DNA from 3 places in the Dorea sp. genome. Region 2 is predicted to be linked to each of the others. Evidence: a T-box and tRNA genes for the amino acid it is inferred to sense, from the RefSeq annotation. Region 2 holds a T-box; the other regions hold tRNA genes.
The links. The T-box of region 2 lies ahead of proS (proline--tRNA ligase). A T-box ahead of a tRNA ligase gene usually reads a tRNA of that ligase, here a tRNA-Pro.
Positions count from the first base shown of each region.

Region 1: it has a tRNA-Pro gene. The T-box ahead of proS (proline--tRNA ligase) is inferred to sense a tRNA for this amino acid. The anticodon was not compared.
Region 3: it has a tRNA-Pro gene. The T-box ahead of proS (proline--tRNA ligase) is inferred to sense a tRNA for this amino acid. The anticodon was not compared.

Region 1 is NZ_CDRRQK010000008.1:54,943-62,857, reverse strand. It holds gene feoB (ferrous iron transport protein B) at 1-559, opposite strand, end outside; gene ACWJAF_RS05510 (FeoA family protein) at 630-848, opposite strand; gene ACWJAF_RS05505 (FeoA family protein) at 907-1,116, opposite strand; gene ACWJAF_RS05500 (metal-dependent transcriptional regulator) at 1,369-1,752, shown strand; gene ACWJAF_RS05495 (nitroreductase) at 1,828-2,352, shown strand; tRNA gene ACWJAF_RS05490 (tRNA-Pro) at 2,538-2,611, opposite strand; tRNA gene ACWJAF_RS05485 (tRNA-Gln) at 2,676-2,746, opposite strand; tRNA gene ACWJAF_RS05480 (tRNA-Gln) at 2,984-3,054, opposite strand; gene ACWJAF_RS05475 (MATE family efflux transporter) at 3,181-4,512, opposite strand; gene ACWJAF_RS05470 (MerR family transcriptional regulator) at 4,652-5,452, shown strand; gene ACWJAF_RS05465 (LL-diaminopimelate aminotransferase) at 5,569-6,783, opposite strand; gene dapF (diaminopimelate epimerase) at 6,788-7,636, opposite strand; gene ACWJAF_RS05455 (ANTAR domain-containing response regulator) at 7,708-7,915, opposite strand, start outside.
Region 2 is NZ_CDRRQK010000015.1:26,740-34,654, reverse strand. It holds gene glgD (glucose-1-phosphate adenylyltransferase subunit GlgD) at 1-558, shown strand, start outside; gene spoVG (septation regulator SpoVG) at 604-879, shown strand; gene ACWJAF_RS08275 (RluA family pseudouridine synthase) at 1,225-2,007, opposite strand; T-box leader at 2,300-2,510, shown strand; gene proS (proline--tRNA ligase) at 2,665-4,104, shown strand; gene ACWJAF_RS08265 (transposase) at 4,192-4,962, shown strand; gene ACWJAF_RS08260 (CCA tRNA nucleotidyltransferase) at 5,073-6,419, shown strand; gene ACWJAF_RS08255 (CotS family spore coat protein) at 6,530-7,543, shown strand; gene ACWJAF_RS08250 (HU family DNA-binding protein) at 7,722-7,915, shown strand, end outside.
Region 3 is NZ_CDRRQK010000013.1:173-8,087, reverse strand. It holds gene clpX (ATP-dependent Clp protease ATP-binding subunit ClpX) at 1-298, shown strand, start outside; gene ACWJAF_RS07405 (sodium:proton antiporter) at 364-1,722, shown strand; gene ACWJAF_RS07400 (cytidylate kinase-like family protein) at 1,738-2,742, shown strand; gene ACWJAF_RS07395 (S8 family peptidase) at 2,863-4,563, shown strand; gene ACWJAF_RS07390 (hypothetical protein) at 4,591-4,881, shown strand; gene ACWJAF_RS07385 (signal peptidase II) at 4,883-5,398, shown strand; tRNA gene ACWJAF_RS07380 (tRNA-Gly) at 5,603-5,673, opposite strand; tRNA gene ACWJAF_RS07375 (tRNA-Pro) at 5,692-5,766, opposite strand; gene ACWJAF_RS07370 (C39 family peptidase) at 6,023-7,000, shown strand; gene ACWJAF_RS07365 (hypothetical protein) at 6,979-7,110, shown strand; gene ACWJAF_RS07360 (AEC family transporter) at 7,132-7,915, shown strand, end outside.

The DNA of each region.
Region 1 (7,915 bases), on a different contig from region 2:
CATTTGTGATAGCTTCTTCCAGTTCTTTTGAGAAGATTTCTCTTGGAAGATCAACTTCTTTTTTGTTTGCAACTTTGATCGCTGTCTCAACCAAAGCATCCAGTCCTGTCTGTTTCAGAGCTGAAGTCTCAACGATCGGACAATCTAATAACATAGAAAGTCTCTTTGTATCAATCTTGATTCCTCTCTTTTCCAGAAGGTCTGTCATGTTAAGTGCGATAACTACCGGCACACCTGTCTCGATCAGCTGTGTAGCAAGATACAGGTTACGCTCGATATTTGTTGAATCCACCAGGTCGATGATAACATCCGGATTATCATTTAAGATATAATCACGGCTGACTACCTCTTCCAGTGTATATGGTGAAAGAGAATAGATACCCGGAAGGTCTGTTACGATGATGTCATCGTTCTTTCTCTTTCCTTTTAATTTTCCCTCTTTTTTCTCTACTGTAACACCTGGCCAGTTACCAACATACTGGTTGGCACCCGTTAAGGCGTTAAACATTGTGGTTTTACCACAGTTTGGGTTTCCCGCAAGTGCGATCTTAATTCCCATCCCTTATTTACCTCCTTGAACGTATATTTTCTGTGACGTTATGTATCTGTCAGTCCATTCGGTAAGATATTTATTTTACCTGTACACACTGAGCATCATCTTTTCTTACAGAAAGCTCATATCCTCTGACTGTAATCTCTACAGGATCTCCAAGTGGAGCCACCTTTCTGATATACAGCTCGCTTCCTTTTGTAATGCCCATGTCCATAATACGGCGCTTGTATGCGCTGTCCCCTTCAATCTTCGTTACAACAACTGTACTTCCAACTTTTGCATCACCTAAAGTCATTGCTGTTTCTCCTTTCCTTAGATTGTTAGTATCTATAATACAGCAGACACCCAGGTCCTTAGATCATGATGTGCCGCGCCATATCCTCATTTACTGCCACTCTGGAGTCTTTGATATTTACGATCACATTGCCTCCGATCTTCGACAGTACAACAACTTCCGCTCCTGCAACAAATCCAAGATTCGCCAGAAAACGTCTTGTCTCTTCATTTCCACCAATACGTGAAATTGTGTTTGTTTCACCGATACCGGCCATTGTAAGTGGCATAATAACACCTCGTTTTCTTTATGTATGATTTTTTGTATTTTCCCATCACTTTGATAAGGATTTTGATAATGATAAATGTTTTCATTATCCTCTGCAATAGTTAGTATATGCTAACACTCATTAGCTGTCAACAACTTTATTTCATTTTATTGAATATTTTTTCTCAATAAGAATTTTCTTTGATTTGCCAGTAGTTTCGAACTATGGTATACTAAATGCAATGTTAGCGTATGAAGGAGGGAATGACTTATTATGAACAACAATGTATTAAATGAATCCGCAGAGAACTACCTTGAGACGATTCTGATACTAAGCCAGAAACTACCTGTAGTGCGTTCCGTAGATATTGCCAACGAGCTTGGGTTTAAAAAGTCAAGCGTCAGTGTTGCCATGAAGAACCTTCGTGAGAAGGAACATATTAAAGTAGATGAGCAGGGATTTATTCATTTGACACCATCCGGCCTGGAGATTGCAAATATGATTTATGAACGCCACACACTTTTATCATCCTGGCTTACACGTCTTGGTGTACCAGCGGATGTCGCTGCAGCTGATGCATGCAAGATGGAGCATGTAGTCAGCAAAGAAAGTTTCGAAGCGATCAAAAAACATGTACATAACAATCAGGAAATATAATCATTTATTTTCATTTTTGTTTCGGTTATATTTTGAAATTCTATTTTCATCTTTATTGCAAAGGAGTCTTGATTTATGAACGAAAGTATTAAGAATATGATAGAACGCCGCAGCATCCACAGCTTCAAACCGGACGCTATGGTTTCCAAAGAAGACATGGACGCAATCATTGAAGCAGGAACCTACGCTGCAACCGGTATGGGCATGCAGTCACCAATCATTATCGCTGTTACCAACAAAGAGACACGTGATCAGCTTTCAAAGATGAATGCCACTATCATGAGAAGAGACATGGATCCGTTCTATGGCGCACCGGTTGTCCTGATTGTATTGGCAGATAAGAACCGACCTACACATATATATGACGGAAGCCTTGTGATGGGGAATCTCATGAACGCTGCTGCTTCTCTTGGCATCGGAAGCTGCTGGATCCACCGTGCAAAAGAGGAGTTTGAATCAGAAGAAGGCAAAGCACTTCTGAAAAAATGGGGCATCGAAGGTGATTATGAGGGAATTGGACATTGCGTACTTGGCTATCCGGATGGAGATGTGCCAAAAGCGAAACCTCGTAAAGAGAATTATGTGTATTATGTAGATTAATAAAATAATAAGTACAAAAAAGGAATCCCAGATCGCTATGATCTCCGGGATTCCTTTTTACTCTATTTATGCTTCTTTCCATACTTCTTCTGCAATCTCTTTTACCTGTTTTGCATGGATATAGAGTAGTATGACTTCCAAATACAAAAAAATACAGTACCTATACCAGATACTGTATCATTCAATCGGAGTGACGTGATTCGAACACGCGACCTCTACGTCCCGAACGTAGCGCTCTACCAAGCTGAGCCACACTCCGATATATTCAATTTAAAAAGTAACCGGACACTTCCTAGAAAGTATCCGGCGCCCCTGCCAAGGAACTACGGATAGAGGACTCGAACCTCTACTAACAGAGTCAGAGTCTGCTGTGCTGCCATTACACCAATCCGCATTAGTGTTATGTTCTGCGTTGTTCAGCGAACAAATATTATTATACTGATTTTCCACAAAAAGTCAATAGGTTATTTTGAATTTTTCAATTTTTTTCAACAATACCGAGAACTTGCCACTGGCAACTCCTTCCGGATGCATGGCAATACAGAGAACTTGCCACTGGCAACTTTTCTTGCATACTTTGGTATGGCAAAAAACCGGATACCTCTTAACGAAGCACCCGGTCTTTCAATAACTACGGATAGAGGACTCGAACCTCTACTAACAGAGTCAGAGTCTGCTGTGCTGCCATTACACCAATCCGCATCAATGTGACTTTTCTCTGTTGGTCTTAAGTTGTCCAACGAATATTTATTATACTCGTTTGCAGAGAAAAGTCAATAGGTATTTTTAATTTTTTTAAATTTTTTCAATTTTTTCAATTTGGATTTTTCAAAACCCCTGCTTATTTTCCTTTTTTCTGTACCGCCGATAAAATCCCAATGCCAGCACCAGACAGCAGCTCTCAGCAATCACCGGTGCCCACCAGATTGCCTCACCGCCAAATACCGCCGTAAGGAACACCAGACTGATCACCAGCGCAACCAGACTTCTTGTAAGCGAGATCATCGTTGCAAAGCCTGCCCTTTCCACAGAAGTAAAATATCCTCCCAGAACCACATTAAGTCCCGCAAGCAGGAAAGAAAGGATAAAAATGCGGAATACCTTCACTGAATATGTGATCAGAGATGCTTCACTCTCTTTCAAAAACAATCTTACAATGCCTCCCGCTCCCGCATAACATACGATCACCGCTCCTACGGAACCCACCAGCGCCGCCGTGATTCCGTATTTCAAAAGCTTCTTATATTTTACCGGTTCATTTTTCCCGTAATAGTAGCTGATCAATGGCTGCGATCCCTGCGCAATGCCAGCCATGGACATGACAACAATTGTATTCACATACGAGATGATCGTGTAGCTTACCAGCGCATATTCCCCGATATATTTCAGAATTGCCTGATTAAAAAAGAAGATAATTATACCACTTGAGAATTCCGTCACGCCGGACGACATTCCATTACGGATCTGACGCAGGATTTCCGATGGCATCAGATGGAATTTCGCGAATCTTATCGTTCCTTTCGGACCAAGGAAGTGCCACAGATACAAGATGATCACTGCAGCCTGCGAAATTCCCGTCGCAAATGCAGCTCCCCAGACCCCTTTATGCAATACCATGACCAGAATATAATCCAGAATACAATTTAGGACTGCTCCCGAAGTCACATAGATCGTTGCAAGCTTAGGATAACCATCTGTCTTGATCAAGGTCTCAAATGAATATGACAGGATGTATGCCAGTGAAAACGGTGCAATCGTTCCGATATAGGTTTTTGCATACGGAAGAATGTTATCCGTAGCTCCTAAAAATCTTGCAAATGGTTCCAGAAACAGCGTGACCAAAATTGTGATCAGAACCGACAAGATACATAGGAGAACAACATTCTGGGTAAATACTTCATTTGCCCTTTTTTTCTCTCCCTGTCCCAGAAAAATTGCCACAATCGTCGAATTTCCCACCGCAAACAGGATCGAGATAGAAAACAGTCCTGTCGTAAACGGCATGGAGATGTTCACTGCTGTCAGCGCTACCTCCGATACACCTCTGGCCACGAAGATACCATCTACCATCGTATAGAGTGAGAATACCCACTGTGCGATGATCGATGGGATGATAAAACGTAAAAAATCACTTTTTAAAGACTTTCCCTCAAGTCTCATGAATAAAACCTCATTTCTTTTTGCTTATTTCTTTTTCCCAGTTTTTCTTTCATTTATACTCTAAACCCTGGTATAATTCTAAGGTCAAGCACTATATTTTTTATCAAATTTTTTTATCAAACTTCATCAGGTAAAACATATGAAACAATTTTACAAAATTAACGAAATATCCAAACTATACAATATCGGTCCGGATTCCCTGCGTTATTATGAAAAGCTGGGACTTCTGACCCCAATGCGCGGACAAAATAATTACCGTCTCTATACCCTGGATGATCTCTGGCGGCTGAACATCATCCGCGACCTGAGACGGCTTGGATTTCCCATGGGAAAAATACATGAATATATCAACAACCGGAACGTAGAAAATACGCAAAAACTTCTGGAAGAAGAATTAGATGCCATTCATCTGCAGATTCAGGAATTGCAAAAGCTCCAAAAAAGCGTAGAAGAACGGTTACAGACATTATCAGGTGCAAAAGAACAGACACTATGCAAGATCCGTCTGCAAACTTTTCCAGACCGTTATTGCCATACACTAGATACTCCTTACCACACAGATGAGGAAATGGATTTTCTGGTAAAACAATTGTTAAGCCAAAACACAGAGAATCTCTATATCATCAGCAATCATAATATCGGGTCTTTCCTTCCATTGGAAGAAACCAAAAAAGGATGCTATGAGAATTATTCGGGTGTATTTATCATTGACAGTTCAGGAAATTACTGTCTGGAGGGCGGCACTTATCTTACCTTTACTTATGCCGGAGACTACCGGCAGAATGCTACTTATATTCCCGAACTTTTAAACTATGCAGCAGATCACGGATTTATTCCGGACAGCCCCCTTCTTGAGCTGATCTGGGTGGATAATCATCAGTCTGCGGATATTTCAGAACATATTACAGAACTTCAGCTAAGAGTGCTTCCCAAAAACTAACCCGAAAAACGGCCGGTATTCATATACGCTGTCTTTCCGCATATGAATACCGGCCGGCTTTTTATATTATATTCGTGACTGTTATCAAAGATTGATTCTCTTAATTCTTCGAAATATTACATCTTCTTAATTCTTTCAATTGCTGCAACTGTGTTCTCATAAGTTCCGAATGCAGTCAGACGGAAGTATCCTTCTCCGCTTGGTCCGAATCCTGATCCAGGAGTACCTACTACATTGGCTTTATCAAGCAGATAATCGAAGAAATCCCATGATGTCATTCCCTTTGGTGTCTCCAGCCAGATGTATGGTGCATTGACACCACCTGATACATTGTATCCGGCATCTTTCAGTCCTTCTTTGATTACTTTTGCATTATTCATGTAATAAGCAACCTGAGCACTTAACTGCTCTTTTCCAGCTTCTGAATATACAGCTTCTCCTGCCTTCTGGATAATGTAAGATGTTCCGTTGAATTTCGTTCCGTGACGTCTTGCCCACAGAGAATGTAACATCACATCTCCTGACTTGATGTCTTTTGGAATTACAGTTGCACTCAGACGTACACCTGTGAATCCTGCATTCTTAGAGAAACTTCTGATCTCGATCGCACAGGTTCTTGCACCGTCACACTCATAAATAGAATGTGGTACTTCTTTTTCTGAAATATATGCTTCATAAGCTGCATCGTAGATGATCACAGCTCCGACCTTATTGGCATAGTCTACCCATGTCTGCAGCTGTTCTCTTGTTACAGTAGAACCTGTCGGGTTGTTCGGGAAGCACAGATAGATGATATCTGGTGTCTCTTTTGGAATCTCCGGTGCAAAGTTTGTCTCTTTTGTACAAGGCATATAGATGACATTGCTCCATGTTCCTGTTGCCGCATCATATGTACCTGTACGTCCTGCCATAACATTTGTATCTACATAAACCGGATATACTGGGTCACATACAGCGATCTTGCTGTCTTTTGAAAAGATCTCCTGGATATTACCACAATCCTCTTTTGCTCCATCAGAAATGAAAATCTCATCTGCCTTGATGTCACATCCTTTTGCCTGGTAATCATTCTTAGCCATAGCACTTCTTAAGAATTCATATCCAAGATCCGGTGCATATCCGTGGAACGTATCTGCATGGGCCATCTCATCCACTGCTCCGTGCAATGCATCAATAATTGCCGGTGCCAGAGGCTGTGTTACATCACCGATACTTAACTTAATAATCTCAGCTTCCGGATGTGCTGCCTGATATTCACGCTGTTTTCTTGCTACTGTTGAGAACAGATAGCTTCCTGGTAACTTCAAATAATCCTGGTTTACTTTAAACATCTTCTTACTCCTTTATCTCTGTAATGTCTATCACGCCGTCGAATACAACTTTTGCAGGTCCTGTCATAAATACACGGTCCTTTTCTTTATCCCATTCGATCTGCAAGTCTCCACCTAATAATTTTACCGTAACTTGCGTATCTGTCAAGTTATTTAATATACTTGCTACTGCCACGGCACATGCCCCGGTTCCACATGCAAGTGTTTCACCTGAACCACGTTCCCATACACGCATCTCTACGGTATGTCTGTCAATGCAGCGTACGAACTCTGTATTAATGCGCTTTGGAAATCTCTCATGATTTTCGAATTTTGGTCCGATTGTTTCCAGATCCAGATTTTTTACATCATCCACATAGATAACTGTATGTGGATTTCCCATGGATACACCTGTCATGCGGTATTCTTTTCCATCCACCTCGATCGGTTCGTCAAGCACCTGTTCATTATCCGATACGATTGGAATCAGTTCTGCCTTAAGCTCTGGTTTTCCCATATCTACTTTGACCAGCGCAACTTTTCCATCTTCCACTGTAAGATCCAGATACTTGATTCCTCCAAGTGTTTCTACCGAAATCTGTGTCTTATCGGTAAGTCCGTAATCATAGACATATTTTGCCACACAACGGATTCCGTTTCCACACATTTCACCACGGGAACCGTCTGCATTATACATCTCCATCTCAAAGTCGGCTACTTTTGACGGATTGATCATAATCAGTCCATCTGATCCGATTCCAAAATGTCTGTCACTGACGAATCTGGCCACTGCCGGTGGATTGTCTATCTTTTCCTCAAAGCAGTTCACATAGACATAATCATTGCCCAGTCCATGCATTTTTGTAAATTTCATATATTTTTCTCCTTTATTTCTGCTGCAACACGCTTTTACATATATTTTCGGCGTATTTTCCTGTTCATTTATTACTCTGCCATAATACTCAGAACCATCTCTGCTGTCTCTACCATATTCGTACCACTGTCCATGCTGCTCTTCTGGAGATATCTGTGGGCTTCTCCTTCTGACATGTTATTACGCGCCATCAGAAGTTCCTTTGCCCGGCGGATCGTCTCCTGCTGCTTTGGATCCCGGTTCTTTAGTTCTTTCTTTCGTTTTTTACGCCTTCTATCC
Region 2 (7,915 bases):
GTATCGACTGGTATCTATGTAATCAGAAGACGCCAGCTGATCGACCTGATCGAACACTGCGCAGAGGATGACAGACATGATTTTGTGACCGATATTCTGATCAGATATAAGAATCTGAAGAAGATCTACGGTTATAAAATAAAAGACTACTGGAGCAACATATCAACCGTGGATGCTTATTATCAGACAAATATGGATTTCCTGAAACCGGAAGTCCGGAATTACTTCTTCCGTCAGCAGCCAAGTATCTATTCCAAGGTAAGTGACCTGCCGCCGGCAAAATACAATCCGGGCGCGATGGTTAAAAACAGCCTTGTGGCAAGCGGAAGCATTATTAATGGAACAGTTGAGAATTCGATTCTTTTCAAGAAGACATTCGTGGGGAACAATTGTGTCATTAAAAATTCCATCATTTTGAATGATGTCTATCTTGGGGACAATGTATACATTGAAAACTGTATTGTTGAAAGCCGGGATACAATTAGAGCAAATACACGCTATGTTGGTGAAGATGGCGTGAAAGTAGTGGTAGAAAAAAATGAGAGGTATGCACTTTAAGAAAAAAGATCAGTGCAAAGGCTAGAAGAAAGGGGCTAGAAAAACATGCAGATTACAGATGTAAGAGTACGAAAAGTAGCAAAGGAGGGCAAGCTTAAAGCTGTCGTTTCTATTACCATGGATGAGGAATTTGTGGTACATGATATTAAGGTAATTGAAGGAGAGAAAGGTCTTTTCATCGCAATGCCAAGCAAAAAAGCATTAGATGGAGAATATAGAGATATTGCACATCCAATCAATTCAGGAACAAGAGAGCGCATTCAGAATATTATCCTCGAGAAATATGAAGAAGCGTTAGCTGAGGATGCAGCAGAAGCATAGAGTGTATCGAGTGGATATATCGGGGGAACAGAACGAAGCACATAGGCTATATGCGCTGTGAAGAGTTCTCCGTTGTTATATGGTATATGTATCGGCAAAAAAGGAGTGAATCGAGAGGTCAATGTCAATAAGTTAAGATGACATTGATCGAAAGGTTCACTCCTTTTTGTGGTCGGTGTGTCCAACAAAGCCGGACCACATTTTTATACCAAAGTATGCAAGCGAAGCTGCCAGTGGCAGGTTCGCTGTATGCCAAAGCATGCAAGAGAAGTTGCCAGTGGCAAGTTCTCTGTATAAGGAACTATTAGTGTCAGGTACTGTAAAATTCCAGGCTGATATCATAAGTTAGCTGGGATCAGCGTCTAATTGAAAATGCATCGGTTTGTGCGTAACCGGATGCTTAAAATCCAGTTTATAAGCACATAACCGGATTGTCTGCCATCCTTTTGTGTCGGCAAGATCCGGATTGTATTTTGTATCTCCAACAATCGGAGAGCCGATGGAGGAAAGCTGTACACGGATCTGATGGTGGCGGCCGGTATCCAGATGAACTTCCAGCTCTGAGCCATGAAAATCCGTGTTTTTTGAGGCGGAGCCATCCGATTGCAGGTTAGTGTTCGAAATGTGATTGATTTTGGCGTTGTCTGGTGCCGTAAATAACCAATTGCAAAGTGGAACGGTATGATAATGAAGTCTTGCAATTTTTGCACCATTTTCTTTTGAAGAGCAGATTCTGGATGTATTCGTTCTTGCGTCTTTTACCATATAATTTTCTAATGTGCCTTCATCCTGTGCAGGTGTATTTGTAACAAGTGCCCGGTAATATTTCCCGAATCCCTGATTCTGAAGCTGCTTATTGAGATCTTTGGCAGCGGCAGGTGTCTTGGCGAAGACAAGAATACCGGCAACGGGCTGGTCCAGCCTGTGGATGACAGCGAGATACGGTTCGCCGGAAGATTTGCCGTGTGTACCGGATTTTGCGGAATCAGTTGAATTCTTGGCAAGATGATTCTTGATCAGACTGACCATGTCCGGATAGCGGATGCTTTTGCTCTGGGTAGCGATGCCATGTGGTTTGATGCAGACCAGAATGTATGGATCTTCATATAATATATTTAAAGTAGCCATATACTTCTCCTTTGTTAAAATCAATGTTATGATGTGAACGTTAAAAGTAAAGTTTGTAATTTACATTATGTTATATTATTAAATCATGGAGAGAAAAAAACTGCAAGAAGTTGGGGAGAAAAGAGAAAATCATATGATGCTGCAATAACTGAAATATGCAATTTTAGCTGCAGAATGCAAATGTTCTGGAAAACGGAGATCGGTTGAGTGGAAAACTTGGATAGAAGTAATCTCTTGACAAAACCTACCTCTTGGATTAAAATAATTGACAATTCAACATTTTTATAATGATTTTATGGTGATGAAGAGAATTAGTATATGCGAAACCAGCCGCAGAGAGGATATCAGATGGTGTGAGATATCTGCTGTTAATCACATAGAACCGGTCTTGGAGCCACTGCATGAAAATGCAGCGTGTCAGCCAGCGTTAATGGCCAATGAAGAGAGCTGCGAAAGGGTCGCAGTTAACTAGGGTGGTACCGCCGAGCTTTTCGGTCCCTTTTTCGGGGAGTCGAAAGGCCCGGCGTTTTTTTATTGCACAGACATCCGCAAGAGGAGGTTGGCAGTAGAATATATAAAAAATCCAGGTTTTATAGCTCCCGGCAAAAAAATAACGTGGAATAAGGATTTCACCAAAATGAAAAGGAGAAGAGAAACATGGCAAAGGAAAAATTAGTCAAAAACATTACATCTCGTGATGAAGATTTCGCACAGTGGTACACAGACGTTGTACGTGAGGCAAATCTTTGTGATTATTCAAGCGTAAAAGGATGCATGAACTATTTACCAAACGGTTATGCAATCTGGGAACTGATCCAGTCAGACCTGGACAGACGTTTTAAAGAAACAGGAGTTGAAAACGTATATCTGCCAATGCTGGTTCCAGAGTCACTGCTTGAAAAAGAAGCAGATCACGTAGAAGGATTTGCACCGGAAGTAGCATGGGTAACACACGGTGGAATGGAAAGACTGCAGGAAAGATTATGTGTACGCCCTACATCAGAGACATTATTCTGTGATCTTTGGTCAAAAACAGTAAAATCATACAGAGATCTTCCAAAGGTATGGAACCAGTGGAACTCTGTTCTTCGTTGGGAGAAGACAACAAGACCTTTCCTTCGTTCAAGAGAATTCTTATGGCAGGAAGGCCACACACTTCATGCAACATATGAAGAGGCAGAAGAAAGAACAATCCAGATGTGGGAAGTTTATAAAGACTGCTACAAAGAGACAATGGCTATTCCATTCGTAGCTGGAAGAAAGGCAGAGCATGAGAAATTTGCCGGAGCGGAAGACACATACACGATCGAAGCGCTGATGCACGACGGAAAAGCACTGCAGTCTGCAACAAGCCACTTCTTCGGAAGTGCTTTCCCAGATGCATTTGGAATCAAATATGTAGATAAGAACAACGAACTGCACAGTGCATACGAGACATCATGGGGATGGTCTACAAGAAGTATCGGAGCCCTGATCATGGTTCATGGTGATGATGACGGACTGGTACTGCCGCCACATGTAGCACCGGTTGAATGTAGAATCATTCCAATCGCTCAGCATAAAGAGGGGGTACTTGACAGATCTTACGCACTGCTTGATGAACTGAAAAAAGCAGGATACAGAGTTAAAATTGATGATTCTGATAAGAGTACAGGATGGAAATTCTCTGAGCAGGAGATCCTTGGTATCCCGACACGTATCGAGATCGGACCAAAGGATATTGAGAAGAACCAGGTTGTTGTGGTACGTCGTGACAACCGTGAGAAGATCGTTGTATCTCTCGATGAGATCGCAGTAAAACTCCGCGAGATCTTAGAGCAGGAGCAGCAGGATATGTACAACAGAGCAGAGGAATTCCTGAACAGTCATATCGATACAGCTACAACAATGGATGAGATGGTTGAGAAGTTCAAAGCCAACCGTGGATTTGTAAAAGCATGCTGGTGTGGAGATCCGGAATGTGAAGGAGAAGTAAAATACAACACAGGCGGAGCTGCTACAAGATGTCTGATCGAAGATGAAGAATTCATTTCCGATAAGTGTATCTGGTGTGGAAAACCTGCAAAACATATGGCTTACTGGGGTAAATCATACTAAATTAAAAAAGGGACGGAGTTTTTTTAAAAAACCTCCGTCCCAAATTAAAAATGCCCTGTCCCTTTTTGAAGGGAGAGGAAAAATAATTTGCCAAGAAAACCAAGGGAAAAGAGCAGTACAGGAATTTATCATGTAACAAACCGTGGTATAAATAAACTTCCTATATTTAATAGCAACCGAGGGAAAACTAGATTTCAGAATCTATTAAAAAAGTATAAAGAAGAATATGATGTGCAAATCTACGCATATTGTATTATGTCGAATCATTTTCATTTACTTATAAAGGCTGATTTGGAAGAATTAGCTTCTTTTATGGCTAAAATCTTAGCTGCTTACGCAATTTATTATAATCAATTTCATCAAAGAAAAGGCTATGTATTCGAAGGAAGATATAAAAGTCAATGTATAGAAACGGAAAGTTATTTTTGGAATTGTCTTCGTTATATACATAGGAATCCAATTAAGGCGAATATATGCAAAACAATAGATGGCTATAAATATAGTAGCATGGGTGAATATTATAAAGAAAAATCTGTAGAAATTATTATAGATGATACTACGATAAAGATGATTAAAGAAAAATTCAATAAGAAAGAATTTTATGAATTTCATAAAGAAGAAACGGATAAATACATGTTATTTATTGATACGCCAGAAGAAGTGTATACGCAACAAAAGACGAAAGCAGAAATTATATTTGAACAAATGCAAAAAGATTTTCAGATGAAAGGAGAAGAAATTTTGGACGATATTAATGTGCGAAATTTGTTAGATAATATTATAAAGCAATGTTTGAATATTTCACTAAAGAAGGCAAAGAAAATAAGAAATGAAATAGGAAACGATAAGAGAAAATAATAATAAGGGACAGGGCATTTTTAATTTGGGACGGAGGTTTTTTAAAAAAACCCCGTCCCCAGGAAAAATATGATATGATAAATATATTGTAGATAAACGGAGGAATTACGGTGAATAATTTTAGTATAGAATTACCAGAAAATGTAAAATTTATCATACATACATTACAGGCACAGGGGTTTGAGGCCTATGCAGTAGGCGGATGTGTCAGAGATTCCTTCCTTGGGAGAGTACCGGGAGACTGGGATATTACGACGTCTGCGATGCCGGAAGAGACGAAGGGCTTATTCGACAAAACATTTGATACCGGCATCGAGCATGGAACGATTACAGTACTTCTGAACCATGAAGGATATGAGGTTACCACATATAGAATAGATGGAAAATACGAAGACAGCAGACACCCGAAAGAAGTAACATTTACCAGAAACCTAAAAGAAGATCTGCTAAGAAGAGACTTTACGATCAATGCCATGGCATATAATGAGCGTGACGGGCTTGTAGATATATTTGGCGGAATGGAAGATCTGAAAAAGCATATAATCCGCTGTGTCGGCAATGCGAAAGAAAGATTTTCAGAAGATGCACTCAGGATTTTAAGAGGAGTCAGATTTGCAGCGCAGCTGGGATTTGATCTGGAAGAAGAGACAAAAGAAGGAATGCGCCTTCTTGCGCCGACGCTTGCGAATATCAGTGCAGAGAGAATCCAGGTAGAACTGGTAAAGATGCTGACTTCTGACCGGCCGGAACTGATAAGAACGGCATATGAGCTTGGAATTACGAAGATATTCCTTCCGGAGTTTGACCGAATGATGGAGACGGCACAGGAGACACCGCACCACATGTATACAGTAGGGGAACACACGATCCATGCGATGATGAACGTGCGAAATGATAAGATATTAAGACTGACTATGCTGCTGCATGATATGGGAAAACCGGGTTATAAGACGATGGATGCAGAAGGCGTGGCGCATTTTAAGATGCATGCACTCGGCAGTGAAGAGATTGCAAAAACAGTATTAAAAAGACTGAAATTCGACAATGATACCCTGCATAAAGTGACAAGACTTGTCCTGAATCACGATTACCGCATGCCGGCTAAGGCAAAGAATGTAAGAAGAGCCATGAACCAGATTGGGGAAGATATATTCCCATATTATCTGGAAGTACGAAGAGCAGATGTAATGGCGCAGAGTACTTATCAGAGAGAAGAAAAACTAAAGAATCTGACAGAAGTGGAAGAATTATATGCAGAGATTATAAAAAAAGGGCAGTGTGTATCGTTAAAAGAGCTTGCAGTAACCGGACGGGATCTGATACAGGCAGGAATGAAACCGGGGAAAGAGATTGGGGAAACACTTCAGAAGTTATTGGAAGTCGTAATAGAAAATCCGGAACTGAATGAAAAAGAGTGCCTGCTTGATATCTGGCAAAAAGGCGCAAAAAAACAGTAAGATTCCGTGTAAACAGTAACATTATGGATGCAGTCATGAGTGAAAGAAGCTGCAAATAATAGAGAAAAACCGAATATTCCCATCATCTGGCACATACATTTAAACAGAATATGGAATGTAAAGTGCGGGGAATACAGATGCAGGATTTTGAACAAAAAATATTGGAGCAGTATGATATAGAAGTAAACAGCACCCGCAAAGTCAGGGGTGCTGTTTTGTGTGATACGGATAAAGGCTTGTGCCTTTTAAAACAGGTGAATATATCTGAAAAGCGGTTCCCTGCAATTGGTGAATTGTACGAATATCTCATTGAACAGGGGTATACGCAGATTGATTATCCAGTCCGGAATAAAAACGGGACGTATCTGTCTTCTCTGGAAAGTGGAGAAAAGTATATCCTGAAACGGTGGTTTGCGGCAAGGGAATGTGAAGTAAAAAAGAACGCAGAAGTGTTTGAGGCGTCTGGAAATCTGGCAAAACTACATATTCTTATGCGGCATAAGATGGAAAATGAGCCGGCAGCGGGACCTGAACTGTCAGGAAAATATCAGCGGCATAACCGGGAATTAAAAAAGATCCGTCAGTTTTCCAGAAAGGTTGTCAGAAAGGGAGAATTCGAGCTTGCATTTTTGAGGCATTTTGATGAGATGTATGAATGGGCGGAGGCGGCACAGGAGGCTCTTCTGGAGTCTGGTTATGAAAAATTATACCGGGATAGTATGGAGCGGTGCAGCATGATACATGGAGAATATAATTATCATAATGTATTATTTCTGCATGGCAAAATAGCAACGACCAATTTTGAAAAATGCAGACGGGATATTCAGATAGAGGATCTGTATTATTTTCTTCGCAAGGTCATGGAAAAAAATGGATGGAAGATAAGAGTCGGTGATGGAATGCTGAATGCCTATTCTGCGATTCTTCCACTTACACAGGAGGAGATGGCATATCTGAAAGTGAGACTGATCTATCCTGAAAAATTCTGGAAAATAGCGAATTCTTACTATAATACGAATAAAGCATGGGTAGCGGTAAAAAATATAGAAAAACTACAGACCGCAGTCAGGCAGGAAGAGGATAAAAAATACTTCTTAAAAGAAGTGTTTGGATTTACCATTTAAAACCTCGGAAAACCTTGAAAATACAAGGAAAACAAAGGATTTACCTTGACATTCTGTACGAAAACAGGTATAACAGTACGTAAAGGCATTTCATATGACGGGTATGAAAGGTAGCTTTACATTAATGAAAGAATGAAATAATTGAATTCTAAACGTAAACAAGAGGAGGAATATATCCATGAACAAAACAGAACTGATCGCAGCAATTGCTGACCAGGCAGAGTTATCTAAAAAAGATTCTGAGAAAGCTTTAAAAGCATTCATCGATGTTGTAACAGACGAACTGAAGAAAGAGCACAAAGTACAGGTTGTTGGATTTGGTACTTTTGAAGTAAGTAAGAGAGCTGAGAGAGAAGGAAGAAATCCTCAGAC
Region 3 (7,915 bases), on a different contig from region 2:
AATCTTAAAAGAGCCTAAGAATGCAATCCTGAAGCAGTACCAGAAGCTTCTGGCACTGGATGAAGTAAAACTGGAATTTGACGAAGGCGCACTGCATGCGATTGCAAAGAGGGCAATGAAAAAAGATACAGGAGCAAGAGCACTTCGTGCGATTATCGAGGACTTTATGCTGGATATCATGTACGAGATCCCAAAAGATGACAATATCGGAGAGGTTGTAATCACAAAAGAATATATCGAAGGAACCGGTGGACCGGTAATTATGTTGAGAGGTCAGGAAGTACCAAGACTTCAATAATACATTTTACATATAGTTTTATAACTTAACATTTTTACTTGGAGAAGAATGGAGGAAAGATAGCGATGGGGGAAATATCAGCTATTCCAATCTGGCTCTGCATACCATTTGCAGGGCTGTTGCTGAGTATTGCCGTAATGCCGCTGATCAAGCCTGAATGGTGGGAAAAACACCAGCCGCTTGCAGTTACAGTATGGTCAATACTGTTTATCATTCCATTTACGGCGAAATATGGAATGTTTTCGATGGCAGAGACCGTCCTCGAATGTGTGGTAAATGATTATCTGACATTTATCGTCCTGTTATTTGGATTATTCTGTGTAGCAGGTAACATTACGATTGAGGGGGAATTTGCCGGATCACCGAGAATCAATACAGCATTGTTTGTCATGGGAACACTGCTTTCAAGTGTGATCGGTACAACGGGGTCCAGTATGCTTCTGGTCCGTCCTTTTATCAAGATGAATTCATGGAGAAAGAGAAAGAGTCATATTATGATCTTCTTTATTTTCCTGATTTCGAACATGGGAGGATGTCTGACACCAATTGGAGATCCGCCGCTTCTGATGGGATTTATGCGTGGAGTACCATTTTTCTGGAGTATGAAATTATTCCGTATTCTGCTCTTTAATATGGTGATTCTACTGGTAGTATTTTATTTCCTGGACAGAAGAGCTTACAGAAAAGATATTGCAGAAGGAAGAAAACCGGATATCAGAGAACCGGGAACACATTTTAAGATCGTAGGACTGCATAACTTAATCTATGTAGCAATGATCGTTGGTGCGGTTATCTTAAGCGGAACACTTCCGAACATGGCAGCATTCCAGAATGCAGATGGAACAGTAAAAGGAATCCATATTCTTGGAGAGGTAACACTTGGATTCCCGTCTGTTATTGAGATTGTGATCATACTTCTGGCAGCACTGTTATCATTTAAAACAACAAAGGAAGAAGTACGTATCCGTAACCACTTTACCTGGGGAGCTATCCAGGAAGTTGCAGTTCTTTTTATCGGAATCTTTATTACGATGCAGCCTGCACTTATGATTCTGAAGGCAAATGGAGCAGAACTTGGAATCAATAAGCCATTTGAGATGTTCTGGGCAACCGGAGCACTTTCAAGCTTTCTTGATAATACACCGACCTATCTGGTATTCCTTACAACGGCCGGAGCACTTGGCTTTAAGAGCGGTGTTGCGACAACACTTGGTACGGTTCCGGTTAAGATGCTGGAAGCAATCTCGTGTGGAGCTGTGTTCATGGGAGCCAATACATATATTGGAAATGCACCGAACTTCATGGTAAAATCCATGTCTGACGAAAACGGTGTGCGTATGCCGTCGTTCTTTGGATATATGGCATGGTCACTGACATTCCTGATACCGGTATTTATTATCGATATGCTGGTATTCTTTTTATAGAGGGAGGTGCGGAACATGCAGGAAAGTAAGAACAAATATTATGACATTGCAGAACAGATCTATGATCTGGATGGAGAAGTCTATGAATGTGTAGGATCTTCTCTTGGACGTACCTTTACAGGGGATAAGCGTAGTTGTGTGGAGAGTCTTGTTAATTTGATGAGAACGAAACCACAGGGACATCTTCTTAGAAGTGAGCTGGCGTTGATCAGTAATATGGCACGTACTATCCGTAAGGATGAAGACCGTTCCAGACTGATGAAAAGATATGATGATATATTAAAAGAAATCGCTGCACTGCCAACAGGCTTTGGTAAGGTTGAAATTCTTGATGAAAACAGGGCAAAATTAAATACAGCAAACTTGCGTCAGAAGTTTTCAAAAGACGATCATCTGATCATATGTATCGGACGAACACATGGAAGTGCGGGAAATGACATCGGGTTTGCGCTGGCAGATGCACTTCGTATTAATTACTACGATGCAGAGATTTTTAATGAAGTACTCAGACGTCTGGATGCAGAAAAGGATTCTGTAGTAGATGTGGCAGATCTTGGAACCAATCAGATTGAGAACAAATACCAGGGATCAGGAAGAACTCTTAAAGAGCGTCTGAAAGATTTTGACCGCTATCATGGACTGACAAAAGAAGATGCAATCTTCTTTAATCAGAGCGACCTGATCTGTAAGATGGCAAGAGAAGAAGACTTTATTGTAATGGGAAGATGTGCAGATGTGATACTGGCCAATAACCATATCCCACACATCAGTATCTTCATTACAGCACCATTTGAACAGCGTGTACACCGTGTCATGGAGGTCAATGATCTGGATCATAAAAAGGCAGTACGCCTGCTTAAGAAAATTGACAGGCAGCATGCAAAATATTATAACTATTATACAGGACAAAAATGGGGCGATGCCATGAACTATGATATCTGCTTCAACAGTGCAAGCTATGGTATCGAAGAGTCTGTTGATATTATCGAACGTATGCTGAATCATCCGGCGAACGGTTAGAAGCTTTATACGTTCGGAAGAAGCTGTTGGTGACAGATTCTGTAAATAGTAAAAAAGATTAATGAAATATAAGGGACCTTTCATATACATGAATAAATGTATTTGAAAGGTCTTTTTTCTATGGCTGATAATTGCAGGGAAAAAATATTGTCGCAGGATTACTGGGATTTTATCATCCCATTATATAGAGACGAGGAACTTCAGGAAGTAGATTCTGAAAATGTGTGTATACAGGAGATGGATTTTGGATATAAAAGTGTGTCTGTCAACCGTAGTATACTGGCAGATCTATCCATCCGGCAGTATTGGTACAGTGCGATTCCAAAATGTTATGCGCTTTTAGACCTGCAGCCTCTGGATGTGGCAGGCATCATTACACTTCAGAATTATCCGACACTTCAACTAATGGGAGAAGGTATTATGATAGGATTCCTGGATACGGGAATAGATTATCAGAACAAAGTCTTCCGAAATCTGGACGGGACGACAAGGATCGCAGGGATCTGGGATCAGACAATTCAGGAAGGAGCATCACCGGAAGGCCTGGAATACGGAACAGAATATACAGAAGATATGCTTAATCGGGCACTTAAGGAAGAAGAACCTTTAAAGAGTGTTCCTACAAAAGATGAGGATGGACATGGAACCTATGTGGCAAGTGTGGCTGCAGGAGGTGCAGATTATAATAACAGATTTACCGGGGCGGCACCCGAAGCTGCCATTGCCATGGTAAAGCTAAAACCGGCGAAGGCTTACCTGAAAGAATTCTTTGCGATAAAAGAAGAGGCGGTGTGTTATCAGGAAAATGATATTATGCTTGGCCTTAAGTATCTGAACGGACTGGCAAGAAAGAAGAAGATGCCGCTTGTACTCTGTGTAGCGCTTGGAACCAGTTTTGGAGGACATAACGGAGAATCGATGCTTGCAAATATACTGGATATCTATTCGACGGTGAGAAACCGGTGTGTAGTCGCAGGAACTGGGAATGAAGCGGCGCAGAGACATCACTATTTTCACCGTTTTACGGAGAATGAAAACAGCAGGAATGTAGAGATACGTGTAGGAAGTGGTGTGCGTGCATTTGTAACGGAATTATGGAGCAGGCTTCCGGATATTGTTACAGTATCCGTGGTATCACCGTCTGGAGAGCGGACAGGGATGATCCCGCTCCGGCTTGGATATCTGTTCGAATTCCGGTTTGCATTTGAACGGACGGTAATTACAGTGGAATACAGGCTTTTGCAGGAGAATAATGATGCCCAGCTGGTGTTCTTAAGATTCCGGGATACAGTGCCCGGAATCTGGCGGATAGAGGTATCACCGGCATTGCAGGAGCAGGGGGAATTTCATATGTGGCTTCCGATGGAAGAGTTCCTGGAAGGGGAGGTATATTTTCTGGAATCCAATCCAGATACGACATTGACGGAGCCGGCCGGAGGAAGGAATCTTATGTCTGTGGCATATTATAACAGTCAGGAGAATGGAGTTGATATTCACTCGGGCAGGGGGTATACTAGAGATGGAATGATCAAACCGGATTATGCGGCACCGGGAGTGGCGGTTACAGGTGCAGTACCTGGCGGGGGCTTTCGTAACCGTAGTGGTTCCAGTGCTGGAACAGCAATCGCAGCAGGCGGATGTGCCTTACTCATGAGATGGATCAGCGACCAGCCGGGAGCAAGAGGAGCAAGTGCAAGCCAGGTCAGAAACATTATCGTAATGGGGACAGGAACACTTCCGAATGAAGAGTATCCGACGACAGAATGGGGATATGGTACGATGAATCTATATCGTTCGTTAGATATCCTGCGGCAATTGTAAATCGAAAAGATAAAGGAGAGAATAGCAATGGCAGATTTTTTTGAAGAATTAGGAAAAAGAGTTTCAGATGTTGCAAGCGACATTACAAAAAAGACAGGAGACACATTAGAAATCCAGAAGATTAAAAGCAATGTCCGTTCCTTAAAAAGAGCAAATGAAAGAGACCTTGCAGATATCGGACGTATGGTATATGAAAAATTCCAGAGTGGTGAAGTATCGGATATGGATTATGTAACACTCTGTGAGGAGATTGAAAAAAGAGACGAAGAGATTGAAAAACAGGAAGAAGAGATCGTAAAGATCCAGGGAGAAATCTAGAATGCAGACACGCATGCTTGGTGCAATCGGAACACTGTTTGGCGTAGATATGGCTGTAAAACAGTATATTGAAGAGAATATCGAAGATACCGATGAAAAAAGCTTCTGTGGAAGCAGGATTGTAATCCGGAAAATCTATAATAAGGGATTTGCACTTAGCTCAATGGAAGATGAACCGGAGAAAGTAAAACAGGTATCGATATGGACGACAATCGCAATCTTCATTATGACGGCTCTTGAATCGTTCCGGGATGGGCATAGATTCCGGAAACTTGCGCTGGTATTATTAAGCGCCGGTGCGGCAAGCAATACGTATGACAGGGTGGTCAGAGGAAAGGTCATCGACTATATTGGCTACAGGTCACCGGAAAGAGCAAAGAGCCAGAGTGATTCCGGAAGCAGAAGAATGATTCAAAAAGGGAAAGACTTTCTGGAAAATATTACTGCAAATCTGGCTGATATCTATATATTTCTGGGTGCGATGATTATCTGGATCAGAAAGCTGTTCAGAAAATAGAGGGGATTTTTTCAGTGAAAGACGACCTGAATTTGGAATGAACTAACAATTAGAAAAACAAAATAATAAAAAACCTGCGCAATAGAGTGTAATGAAAAGCATTGCTTTATTTATTAGACTCTATTGCGCAGGTTTTTTGTAGCATAGTATGCAAGAGAAACTGCCGGCGGCAACTTCTCTGTAGATAAAAAAGGGTATGAAAAAAGCGGGTGATGGGAATCGAACCCACGTATCCAGCTTGGAAGGCTGGTGTTCTACCATTGAACTACACCCGCATGTTTTATAAAATTGAATCGGGGTGACAGGATTCGAACCTGCGACCTCCTGGTCCCAAACCAGGCGCTCTAGCCAAGCTGAGCCACACCCCGTTCTGTTGTGTTTTTTTGTCTCTCGTGAAGACAAGAGTTATAATATCACGGTTATAGATAAAATGCAAGCATAAATTGAAAAAAATTATAAAAAAATTTCGAACGATCTGGAAAAATGGAAAAACGACAACAAAAGACGCAAATTTAGGAAAAAGTTAAGTTGTAAGGATAAGAATGCTGTTGTATAATGAAAAACGATGCTAAGGTTCACAGGTAGTGCATGTGAACCTTAGCAAACCGATGTAAAAGAGAATAAATGTTGTATGTAAATGTTATAGAAGAACCTTCAGAAGAGGATCAGAAAGGAAAATCAGATCAAGAGATGAAAGAGACCAATATAACAGATGAAGCAGAAAAAGATAAGATAGCGACGCATGTAAAAGCACATGCGAAAAAAGCACGAAAAAAACAACTCATCAAGCATGTAACAGTAGTTGTTATACTGGCAGCAGTCATTACTGCTGCTTTTACTGGTTATTATATGCATCAGGAACAGATTAATGCAAAAAAAAGTGCAGAAGCACAAAAAGAAGAGCAGCTAAAAGAAACCGAAGTAAGTAAGATGACTCCGGAGACAGAAGCGCAGAAAATTGCCAGAATCAAAAAGAAAGCACAGAAGCATGGCTATCCGAAGGGTGTGATAGAGCTGCTGGATAAGAATGCAGAGACGGTTGACTTTGTGGCAGACTATGAGCAGAAGAAAGACAATCCTGTTGCAGACACAATTGGCGTTGATCTGTCGCAAGGCGGTATCCCGGAATTATTACAATGGGACGAAAGATGGGGCTATGCACCATATGGATCAAGTATGGTAGCTGTCAGTGGATGCGGCCCGACCTGTATGGCGATGGTAGCAGCAGGTCTTAATCAGGACGAGACGATCACACCGGCAAAAGTAGCAGCATATGGAACCCAGCACGGATACGTAGATGCGAATAATGACACATACTGGAAGTTTATGAATGAGGCAGGGGCGAACTGGAACTTAAAGAGCCAGTCATGCCTGTTGAATGAAGAACAGTTAAGCAAGGAGCTTTCACAGGGACATCCGGTTATCTGCAGTATGGGACCTGGGGACTTTACGAAAGAAGGTCACTTTATCGTAATGACAGGATATGAGAATGGCAATATAAAGATCAATGATCCATTTAGTATCAAAAATACCAATGCAACCTGGACTTATGCACAGATTAAGGATCAGGTGAAAGCAATGTGGGTATTTACAAAAAAATAGATGAAAAAAGCGAAGATGCGATTTTTGAAAAATGTAGAATGTCATATAGAGATGAAAACGAAGATATGGATAAAAAAAACAAAAGTCATATAGAGAAAATATATATTTAGGATGAGAGAAGTTGAGTAGATTTGGACAATATTATTGTATCATTTAACGTAATTGCACCGGTATTCTTTCTGATGGTGCTTGGATATCTGTTGGTCAATTATACATCGCTGGCAGACAGACAGCTCACTAAACAGGCGAATGCAATCGTATTCAAGATATTTCTGCCATGTATGTTATTTTATAATGTATATCAGAGTGATATAGGGGCAGAGATACAAAGCAGGATCAAATTGTGTATATGGGCAGCAGGCGGATTGATTATTTTATTCATACTGCTGTGCCTGATTGTTCCGAAAGTAGTAAAGCAGGAAAATCAGCAGGGAGTCGTGATCCAGGGGATTTTTCGCAGTAATTACGTAATCTTTGGAGTGGCGGTTGTACAGAATATGTATGGCTCTAAAAGCACCACAACAGCAGCTATTTTAAGTGCGATTCTGGTACCAATGTATAATTTCCTTGCAGTAGTTGCACTTTCTATATTCGGCGAAAAGAGGGAGACGGACTGGAAGAAGATTATTATGGATATTATAAAGAATCCACTGATTCTTTCTTCCATGCTTGGAGTCGTGTTCTCACTTCTTGGAATCAGGCTTCCGACGGCTGTGGATACAACGGTACAGGACCTGGCGAAATTATCAACGCCGATTGCGTTCATGATTCTGGGCGGGGACCTGGATTTTTCTAAGGTAAAAGGCAATATGAAGCTGTCATCGGTTGTATTGACGATTAAGCTGGTTATCCTGCCGCTAATCATGATACCGATGGTCGTAATGATGGGATACAAAGATGCGGATCTCTTATCAG